2 regions of the Larkinella bombi genome follow, and region 2 is predicted to be linked to the other one. Evidence: riboswitches for the same ligand, from Rfam matches in the RefSeq annotation. Region 2 holds a riboswitch; the other holds the start of a gene.
What was found. Region 2 has a riboswitch for thiamine pyrophosphate ahead of thiM (hydroxyethylthiazole kinase). Riboswitches for the same ligand answer to the same signal wherever they lie in the genome.

Region 1 (5,172 bases), 1.4 Mb from region 2:
AATTCGCGGTTGCCTGCGGGTAATAGACGTTTTCCGTCGTTCGCTGGCTCTCCGAAATAAAACTGTAGGTATAGCCATTGGACTCATAAAGCTCACCGAAAACGTTGTTTACTAACAACGTGAACGCCACTTCATTCATGAATTTGGGCTTTAGCGTGTAAATAATCCGAATGTCGTTTACGAAGTAAGGATCTATTGTCCGATTTTCATTCGAGGTATTATCCAGGTATTGCTTGCCTACAAATTTTGACAGAAAGCCCAATTCAAGACCTTTCACAGGCGTGTAAAGCAGTTGTGAACCCACAATGACGTTGGGGGAGAAGCTGATATCCGTTTTGCTGAAGTTCGTCACCTGCTGCTCACCCGTATCGTAGTTATCAACGTACTCGGTGAAATTCATAATCTTGTTCTGACTCAGAGTCGTATTGACCAGCCAGCGGAGATTTTTAACCAGTAAAGCACCCGCTTCCAACTCGATTCCCAAGCGGTAGCTATTAGGCACGTTCACGCGGTTTTGCGCACCAACGTCGTTGATTTGGCCTGTTAATACCAGTTGGTTCCGGTATTTCATGTAGTATAAATTGGCGTTGAAGGCCAGTTTCTGCGTTTGCAAGCGGTAACCAGCTTCCCAATCGTGCAGTGTTTCAGCTTTAGGACGACTATTTGCCGACGATTGCGTGTAATCGTCCCGATTCGGCTCCCGGTTACCAACGCCGTAGGAAGCGTAAACTGAGCTTTGGTCGTTCAAGGTATAGGTCAGTCCCGCTTTCGGGTTAAAAAACGAGAGCGAAGCATCTTGCTGCACATCGCGAATTTGGCCATTTAGCCCCACTGCTCGACCCAAGAATGAGTAACCAACAGTACGAATCTGTAAATCAACGTAAGCGTTGAACTTGGGCGTAAACTGATAAAAAGCTTTTCCGTAGAGGTTGAAATCCGTTTTAGCCGCGTCGTTATCGTAGTAGCGATCCCGAATGTTGCTCGTACTGGCAAAACGCGACCAGATAATCTCCCCAAAGTGCTTGCCTTCGTACCGGTTCCAGCCGCCGCCAATGTTTGCCGTTAGCTTGCCGAAACTGTTATAATCCAGCGAGAAAACACCGCCGTAAAAGTCATTGTCCAGCCAGCGCCGCCGGATTAAATCCGTTGTGTTGATCACCGAATCGCCAATAACAATAGGCTTCAGATTATAGGTTTCAAAATCTTCGCCTTCCCGGAATTGCTCGTAATAACCCCGCCCTTTGGTGTAATGCAGGGACGCATTTAATCGCCAGTTCCGACTTAGTTCGTGCGAAGAAATAAGTTGGTAGTGGTCCTGCTGGTAGTTATCAACCTCATTTTCGTAGGTATACGCGTTATAAGTGCGGTTCGTTTTCAATAGCTTCTCTGGTACGCCATCCCATGCCTGGTAGGTTCGTTCGGCACCCGAAAACACATTGAGCCGGACAAAGCTCTTTTTACCGTACCAGCCTCCCGACACGTAAAACGATTTTAGGTTGGAAGAAGCGCGATCAATATACCCGTCTGAAACGATTCGGGACAGCCGCGCATCAACCACAAAATGATTATTGAGCAAACCTGAACCCGCCTTTACGGTCGTTTTCAGCGTGTTGAATGAACCCGCCGACGCGTCTACTTCGCCGTAGGCATCTTTTTCAAAGCTGTTGGTCTGCACGTTGACCGACGCTCCAAAAGCGCCCGCACCGTTGGTTGATGTACCGACGCCCCGCTGAATCTGGATGCTGCTGACCGACGAAGCAATATCGGGCATGTTAACCCAGAAAGTCCCTTGCGACTCCGCATCATTATACGGAATACCATTTACGGTTACGTTCACCCGCGTGGCATCGGAGCCACGAATCCGGAAACCTGTGTAGCCAACGCCTGCACCCGCATCCGACGTGGTTACCAGCGAGGGCGTAAAGTTGAGCAGAAGTGGTATATCCTGTCCCAGGTTTTGTTTTTCCAGTTCCTTTCGCGTTACGTTCGTGTAAGCGACGCCTGATTTCTGGTCTACCCGCGTGGCACTTACAATTACTTCGTCAACGACAATTACACTTTTTTGCAGTTCAAACGATTCGGTTTCGTTCCTGTTTACGGTAACTTCTTTTACCACTGGTTCAAATCCTAATAGCGAAACCCGAATGCGATACGTCCCAGCCTGGAGATTGGTAAGGCGATAGGAGCCCCGGGTATCAGCCGATGTGCCTTTGTACGTTCCTTCAATCAGCACGGCAGTGCCGGGCAAAACGCCTCCTTCGGCATCTTTTATGGTGCCTGATAGCGTAAACTGTGCCCAGGCGGGCAGATACAACAAGCCCGTTAGAGCCGTCATGCATAAACGATAAACAGAATGCCGTTTCATCGTAACTTTTTTCATGATTATGAAAAGAGACGCATAGGCAAAGGGGCCAAACCTACCGTTTGGTTGAATAAGGTATATTGAGTTGAATACGCCGATTCACAAGTGTCTGTGAATCAGACTTCTTCCCTTCGCCAGCATTACCCGGATCAGGTTCAATGGGTATAATCTCAGCCCGTTGTTATAAGGCACCCCTTAGAAGATTAGATGGACAAAGGTAAGCTGAATAAAGATCTTTTGAACGCTATGAACTATTTTTTTTCAAATAATGTATAAACATTAAATGTAATTACATTTAATTTGTAGTAAACATTTTCACCCTTTAAACTATTCACAATACTATGGAAACGCTCATCACTGGTCTTCATCATATTACGGCTCTTGCCGGTACCGCTCAACGCAACGTCGACTTCTATACCGGGGTCCTTGGCTTACGGTTGGTGAAGAAAACAATCAATTTCGACGCGCCGGATGTCTATCACCTGTACTACGGGGATGCAACTGGTTCGCCGGGAACAATCATGACGTTTTTCCCATACGAAGGTATTCACCGGGGTCGTAAAGGAGTTGGCCAGTTGACATATACCGCTTTTTCGATTCCGTCGGCGTCGCTTAGCTTCTGGATGGATCGGCTGAATCACGCCAGCATTCCGTACGCTGGGCCATACAAACGCTTTGACGAGACCTATTTACGTTTCGAAGATTTTGACGGCATGGGTGTCGAACTGGTGGCCAATGATGCGGATGATCGTAAAGGCTATGACAACGGTAAAATTCCCGCTGAATTTGCGGTTCGCGGTTTCCATACGGCTACGCTTAACGAATCGCGGGTTGACCAGACCATTAAGTTATTAACCGAAAGCATGAATCATACCCTTGTTGCCGAAGAAGCTGGGCGCTTCCGGTTCCAATCGGGTAAAGGAGGTTCGGGCAGTTATGTAGACGTGCAGCATTCACCGAATGACGTTCGTGGCTTGCAGGGTGGGGGTTCTGTTCACCACATTGCTTTTGCTACCGAAAGCGATGCGACTCAGCTGGCTATTCACGAAAAACTGTTAACGGCGGGCTATAATCCAACTCCGGTTCAGGACCGGAATTATTTCCATAGTATTTATTACCGCGAGCCAGGTGGTATCTTGTTCGAAGTGGCTACCAATCCTCCGGGATTTGCAATTGACGAACCGGTAGAATCACTGGGAACTACGCTAAAATTGCCTGAATGGTATGAACCCCGTCGGGCAAAAATTGAAGCGGCATTACCCATCATTGAAGTAAAGTAAGGATAATCTCAGGCGAATCAGAACACAATACCTGATTCGCCTGAAAACAACACGACTATGATTCACGACCCTAACAATATTCTAACCGCCGGGAAGCCCCTCGAGAAAGCGACCAAAGTCATGATTATGGTACACGGTCGGGGTGGATCGGCACGAGACATTCTTTCGCTTTCCCGCGCCATCAATGATGATAGCTTTGCCTTTATTGCGCCGCAGGCAGCCAATAATAGCTGGTATCCTTATTCATTCATGCAACCTATGGAAGCGAATGAACCGCATCTTTCCTCTGCGCTGATGACGCTAGCGGGCGTGCGAGCCAGGTTACAATCGGACTATAACTTTAAAACCCATCAGATTTATTGGCTGGGCTTTTCGCAGGGGGCCTGTCTGGCTTTGGAATTTACGGCTCGTAATCCATTACCGTATGGCGGCATTTTCGGGTTAAGCGGCGGTTTGATTGGCCCTGCTGGAACACCAAGGCTTTATGATGGTGAATTTGACGGAACACCCGTTTTTCTAGGTTGTAGTGATGTAGATTCACATGTTCCTAAAGAACGTGTTATTGAGTCAGAAGGCGTCTTCCGGGCTATGGGCGCAGAAGTAACCATGAAATTGTATGAAAATTTTTCGCACTCGATCAACGAAGACGAGCTAAAAATTGTTAATAGTTTAATAGCCGATACACCGACTCCTGGTTTGTCTATCGGTCAACAGTGACACCCAAACAAACCTACCGCTTATGAGTCACTACATGGTAGAATTTGAACTTCCTCAGGAGATGACGGAAGAATTTATGTCAAAGGTTCCGGCCCAGCGCCTGAAAATAAATGAGTTGATGGAGCAGGGAAAGATTCTTTCCTACGCATTGGCTATGGATCGGCAAAAACTCTGGTGCATTGTTGATGGACCAACGGAGTATGACGTAATAGCTACTATTGCCGAGTTTCCACTCATCAATTTTATGCAACCAACGATTTCAGAGCTGATGTTCAATAACGTGGTTTCTTTTCGGATGCCCATGTTTTCCTTGAATTAATCGAGTGTCTTTGATGCCTTGCCCGTTCCTAGCAGAGCGGGCTTTTTTTGTGACTGACAGCTACTTAACTTTGGCCGTTTGATAACATGTATTTATGCAAAATTACTTACATCGCTTCCTGACGGTTTTATGGCTGATGTTGCTTGGCTTTTCCACGCTGGGTTGCCAGTCACTGCAAACCGATACGCATTACAGTCAGTCGGCAAACAAGACGCAGCGTCAAAGTCAGGAACGGCACCAAAAAGCGTCCCGTACTAAACGTACCCCTGAAAAGTATGCGCCGCAGCGGGAAAGCGCCATACCCCAGAAGGTATATACTATTTTAGAGTATGTTCAATCGAAGGGCCGTTCACCGGAAGGCTACGTTGGTGGCCGCCGATTTGGGAATTACGAGGGCCATTTACCGCGCCAGGATTTATCCGGGCAGGTTATAAAGTACCAGGAATGGGATGTAAACCCAAAGAAAAAAGGCAAAAACCGGGGCGCAGAACGAC
Region 2 (5,172 bases):
ACCGAAAGACAAATCGGAAACCGCGCACACTACCCGTTACCAGCACCATCAGCAAGGCCGTCAGCCGCGCGGGAATTAAGTTAGCCACATCGTCCAGCCGAGCCGCAAACTTACCGAACTGTTCGTATTTTTCGTTCCGGTAGCCAATCATCGAGTCCAGCGTATTGATCATTTTGTAGAGCATCATGCCGGGAACACCCGCCAGCGCACAGAAAAAAAGCGGGGCAATGACGCCATCACTCAGGTTTTCGGACATCGTTTCCAGTACGGCAATCCGAATCTGCTGCGCACTCAACTGCGACGTATCGCGCCCGACAATGCGAGAAAGCTGCCGCCGCCCGGCTTCGAGTCCATCCTTTTCCAAAACGTCAAATACCCGCTCTCCTTCCGTGATCAGCCCTTTGTTGGCTAACCCGTACCAAACCCAGATGGTATTTATTGGAATGAGTAGCCCCGGATGAATGTGCCGCAACGCCATTTCCAGACCCGTAAAAAACAGAAATACGGCACCACAAAGACCAATTGTCAGGCACAATCCTTTCCAGAAGCGCCCGTTTCCTTTATTCAAAAAACGGGTTCCCTGCGCAATGGCGTTGCCAAAAACCCGGATCGGGTGCGGCCAATTTTCGGGGTCACCGAGCAGCAAGTCAAGGATGTATCCCAACACTAAAGGCAAGGCCAACAGCGCTAACTCTTCCATTCAGCTAAAGCATTGATTAACCGTTGGTTCGTCTCTGGGGCAAGCGTAGCCACGCGGAAATGTCCTTTTCCCAGCCCCCGGAAGTTGCTGGCATCCCGGATAAGCAGGCCATGCTGTTTAATTAAAAATTGCTTCAGGGCGGCGGCAGTGCCGGTGCGTGTTTCGGCCAGAAAAAAATGAGTCTCGCTGTTGTACACCCGAAAGGCCTTATTTTCCCGCAGATCGGCCACAAAGTCATCTTTGTCGGCAAGCAACTGCCTGACTGGCAACTGAATCGAATCGTATTGGTCAAAAATAAACTTTCCTGCTTCCAGCGCCATCGTGTTTACCGTCCAGGGTTGTTTCAGGGCTTTCAGGCGCTCTATGAGTTCGGGCGTGCCGACGAGGTAGCCCAAACGCAGTCCCGGTATGGCATAGGCTTTAGTCATCGAATGCATTACGACCAGATTATCGTACCAGGACAGTTCCGCAATCATGGTGGGCAGGCCAACAGTGAAGTCAATAAACGCCTCATCGACCACGAAAAGCGTCTTGGGATTCTGACTTATCCAAGCCGCCAGTTGCGCGAAGGTAGCGCCGGTGGGATTGTTGGGATTGCAGATAAAAACCAGATCGCTTATCAGGGGTGGTAGGTCCGCCAACGCATTCCAGGGCATAAATGTCAGCTCGTGATTGTGCATCCGGCAGGCGTCTTCGTATTCCGCAAAAGCGGGCACAACAATGGTCGTTTTTCGACCGGCAAACGCCTGAGCCAGCAGGTAAATACTTTCCGTCGTCCCGCTGTTGACCAGCACCTGTTCGGGCTTGATCCCGTGGTGACTGGCCACCTTTTGAACCAGACTTTCGGCTACCACTTCCGGGTACCGGTTAATGGTCGCCCACTGGCTGAACAGGTGCTCTTTCAGCCCTTTGGGTTCGCCGCCGTACCAGACGTTGGTACTGAAATCCGCGATTATGGTTGAAGAATGACGGTAACTATCGTCTCCGTGTCCGTGAAGCATCCTGTTAGTCAGTAAGTTGCAAGCTCGCGTAAATCTGATCCATATCCACATTCGCCCGAATGACCTCAGCCAGCCGGTCGTACTGCTGGTCTTTAAACTGCCGGAAATCAAACGTCTGGTCACTTAATTGACTGGTATAGTCAGCCAGCAACTCATCGACCACCGCGTTGTTGTCCAGAATGCCATGCAGGTAAGTCCCCCAGCATTTCGAACTCAGAAAATAGCCATCCGTTCGGCCATCGGGCAAGTACGCAAGTGGCTGCACTTCGCCCCGGACGGTGGTATGGCCCATGTGAATTTCGTAGCCCAAACAGGTTTCAGAACTATTTCTAAAAGCAAACTGCTGCTGCTGCGTAGTCTTGGTAGGCTGCAAAATAGTCCGCACGGGCAGTAAGCCCAAACCCGGAACCGCCTCAATGCTGCCTTCAACGTGGTCGGGATCTTCAATCGTTTCGCCCAGCATCTGGTAACCACCGCAAATACCAATTACCGTTTTTCCATTTTTATGAGCCGTGTAAATCGCCTGCGCCACGCCGTTGTTTTTGATCGTCAGTAAATCGTCGATTGTGTTCTTACTACCGGGCAAAATTACAATATCGGCTTTGGCGATTTCGTCGGGCTGATTCGTGTAATATAAATTGACGCGCGGGTCTTTTTCCAGCCGGTCGAAATCCGTGAAGTTAGACAGACGCTTCAGCAAAATAACCGCCACGTTGACTTTGCCACTCACCGCCGACCGGTACTTGTTTTCCAGCGAAACCGAGTCTTCCTCTTCGATAAAAATATCCCGAAAATAAGGTAGAACGCCCACCACCGGAACGCCCGTCAGTTCTTCCAGCATCCGCCTTCCGTCCTCAAAAAGCCGACTGTCGCCCCGAAATTTATTGACCAAAATACCTTTGATGCACTGCCGTTCTTCCGGTGTCAGCAGAGCGATGCTTCCGTACACGCTGCCGAAAATCCCGCCCCGGTCGATGTCGCCAATGAGGTAGGTTGCCGCCCCGGCGTGGAGGGCCATGCGCAGGTTAGTAATGTCCCGGTGTTTCAGGTTTAGTTCCGAAATACTACCCGCCCCTTCCATCACCACCGGCGAATAGCGACTGGATAACCGGTCAAAAGCCTGCTTCACGGCGGCAAACAATTCGCTGCGGTCATTGCCCATAAAATAATCGTAGGCCGACTGATTACCAATCGGTTTACCGTTCAGAATCACCTGCGAACTTTTATCGTTGGTGGGTTTGAGCAGCACGGGATTCATGTCGGTATGGCAGGGAATCCCCGCCGCTTCGGCCTGCACCGCCTGTGCCCGCCCAATCTCCAGACCGTCTGGCGTGGCAAAGCTGTTGAGCGACATGTTCTGCGCTTTGAACGGCGCGGGTTCGTAGCCATCCTGCTTGAAAATCCGGCAAAATCCAGCGGTAATCACACTTTTCCCAACGTCGGAAGCCGTGCCGACAAACATAATGGGGCGAAGTTTTGGTAGACGCATCAATCCTCGATTAATCTCTCACTAAGAAAGCACGAAGGTAAAACTTTAATGTTTGCCAAAATACCCTACCTTTGGCGAACAACTTTAGGGGTGTCGGTCCAATGGCTGGTCTGACTGAGATAATACCCTCAAAACCTGATGCCGTTCGTACGGCCGTAGGGAAAAGTTAGCTGGCTCCTGCGCGTTCAGAAGCGGCCTTCTCTTCTAAAGTTGCTGTTTTCACCCGTCAAACAGCATTATGACTTTATCCGATCAAACCATATGGAATGACCTCGAACAAATCCGTTCGCAGGCTCCTCTTGTGCAAAGCATTACCAACTTCGTGGTCATGAATAACACGGCCAACGCCTTGCTGGCACTCGGTGCGTCCCCGGCAATGGTACACTCGGCGGAAGAAGTTGAAGAGTTCGTGACCATTGCCAGCGCTCTGGTAGTTAACATTGGCACGCTCGATACCAATTTTGTTGCGGGCATGAAACGGGCGATGCCGAAAGCTAAATCCCTGGGGAAACCCATCGTGTTCGATCCTGTTGGCGTTGGCGCGACCACTTACCGCAATCAAGTCAGTCGTGAATTGTTAGAACTAGCCTCCCCAACCATCATTCGGGGCAATGCCTCGGAAATCATGGCGCTGGCTGGCCTGAACGCCCAAACCAAGGGCGTTGACAGTACCCACGGCTCGTCGGCAGCGCTAGACAGTGCTCGCCAGCTCAGTCAGGCAACGGGGAGCGTGGTGGTCGTCAGCGGCGCCAGCGACTACATTGTTTCGGGCGAGCAGGTAGCCGTTATCGACAATGGCCACCCGATGCTGACAAAAGTAACTGGCATGGGCTGCACCGCCACTGCCCTCATTGCGGCTTTTTCGGCCGTCAACAGCGACCCGTTTGCGGCGGCGGTTCACGGCATGGCCGTCATGGGCATCGCGGGCGAACTGGCCGCGCAACGGTCGTCGGGTCCGGGTAGCCTGCAACTCCATTTTCTGGATGTGCTTTATCAGCTTCCGTTCCGGCATATTTCTGAATCCCTTAAACTCCATTTTCTGTGAGTCCGATTTATCTGGTAACGGACAGCGTCATTAGCCAGCAGGCGGGTCATACGCTGCCGTTCGTGGTCGAGGAAGCCTGTCGGGCGGGGGTTCGCTGGGTGCAGCTCCGCGAAAAGAACCTTTCGACGCGAGCGTTTCTGGAACTGGGTTTTCAGTTGAAGGCCATTACCCAGAAATACGACGCCAAACTCATCATCAACGACCGCGTGGACATTGCCCTGGCCGTTGATGCCGATGGCGTTCACGTCGGTCAGGACGACATGCCCTACCATCTGGTTCGCTCGCTGCTGGGGCCGAATAAGATCGTTGGCCTGTCCATTAACAACCGGACTGAATTACTGGCGGCCCAGGATTTAGACGTTGATTATTTAGGCGTTGCGGCTATTTTTCCCACCGGCACTAAACAGGATACTTCCAGTGTGCTGGGTATCGAAGGACTAAGAGAAATTTGCGCGCTAACCCGCTTTCCGACTTTTGCCATTGGCGGCATCCACCCCATTAACATTCAAAAAGTTATGCAAACCGGCGTCACGGGTGTAGCCGTGGTGTCGGCCATTTGCGGCCAGCCTTGCCCCTACGAAGCCACCCGCGAACTGTTTGCTTTACTAGAACAATCCCGATGAAAACATACACCAAAGTGCTCACCATTGCCGGCTCCGACAGCGGCGGTGGGGCCGGTATTCAGGCCGATCTGAAAACGTTTGCCGCGTTGGGTTGCTACGGCCTTTCGGTGCTGACCGCGTTGACGGCGCAGAACACCCGGGGCGTCAGCGCCATCCACGCCGTGCCGCCCGCCTTCATTGCCGAGCAGTTGAAAGCGGTGTTAAGCGATATCGGGGCCGATGCGGTCAAAATTGGAATGCTGCACTCGCCTGATGTCATTTCGGTGGTGGCCAACATGGTGACGGAGTTCGGAATTACCAATCTGGTTATTGAT

Region 1: it holds a riboswitch for thiamine pyrophosphate, as region 2 does, so the genes downstream of both, L0Y31_RS06195 (TonB-dependent receptor) here and thiM (hydroxyethylthiazole kinase) in region 2, are expected to answer to the same signal.

What each region holds. Positions count from the first base shown of each region.
Region 1 is NZ_CP090557.1:1,457,529-1,462,700, forward strand. It holds gene L0Y31_RS06195 (TonB-dependent receptor) at 1-2,365, opposite strand, end outside; TPP riboswitch at 2,473-2,568, opposite strand; gene L0Y31_RS06200 (ring-cleaving dioxygenase) at 2,704-3,642, shown strand; gene L0Y31_RS06205 (alpha/beta hydrolase) at 3,700-4,359, shown strand; gene L0Y31_RS06210 (hypothetical protein) at 4,382-4,678, shown strand; gene L0Y31_RS06215 (guanyl-specific ribonuclease) at 4,773-5,172, shown strand, end outside.
Region 2 is NZ_CP090557.1:52,979-58,150, forward strand. It holds gene cbiB (adenosylcobinamide-phosphate synthase CbiB) at 1-700, opposite strand, end outside; gene L0Y31_RS00275 (pyridoxal phosphate-dependent aminotransferase) at 688-1,701, opposite strand; gene L0Y31_RS00280 (cobyric acid synthase) at 1,706-3,190, opposite strand; TPP riboswitch at 3,267-3,369, shown strand; gene thiM (hydroxyethylthiazole kinase) at 3,429-4,235, shown strand; gene thiE (thiamine phosphate synthase) at 4,232-4,858, shown strand; gene thiD (bifunctional hydroxymethylpyrimidine kinase/phosphomethylpyrimidine kinase) at 4,855-5,172, shown strand, end outside.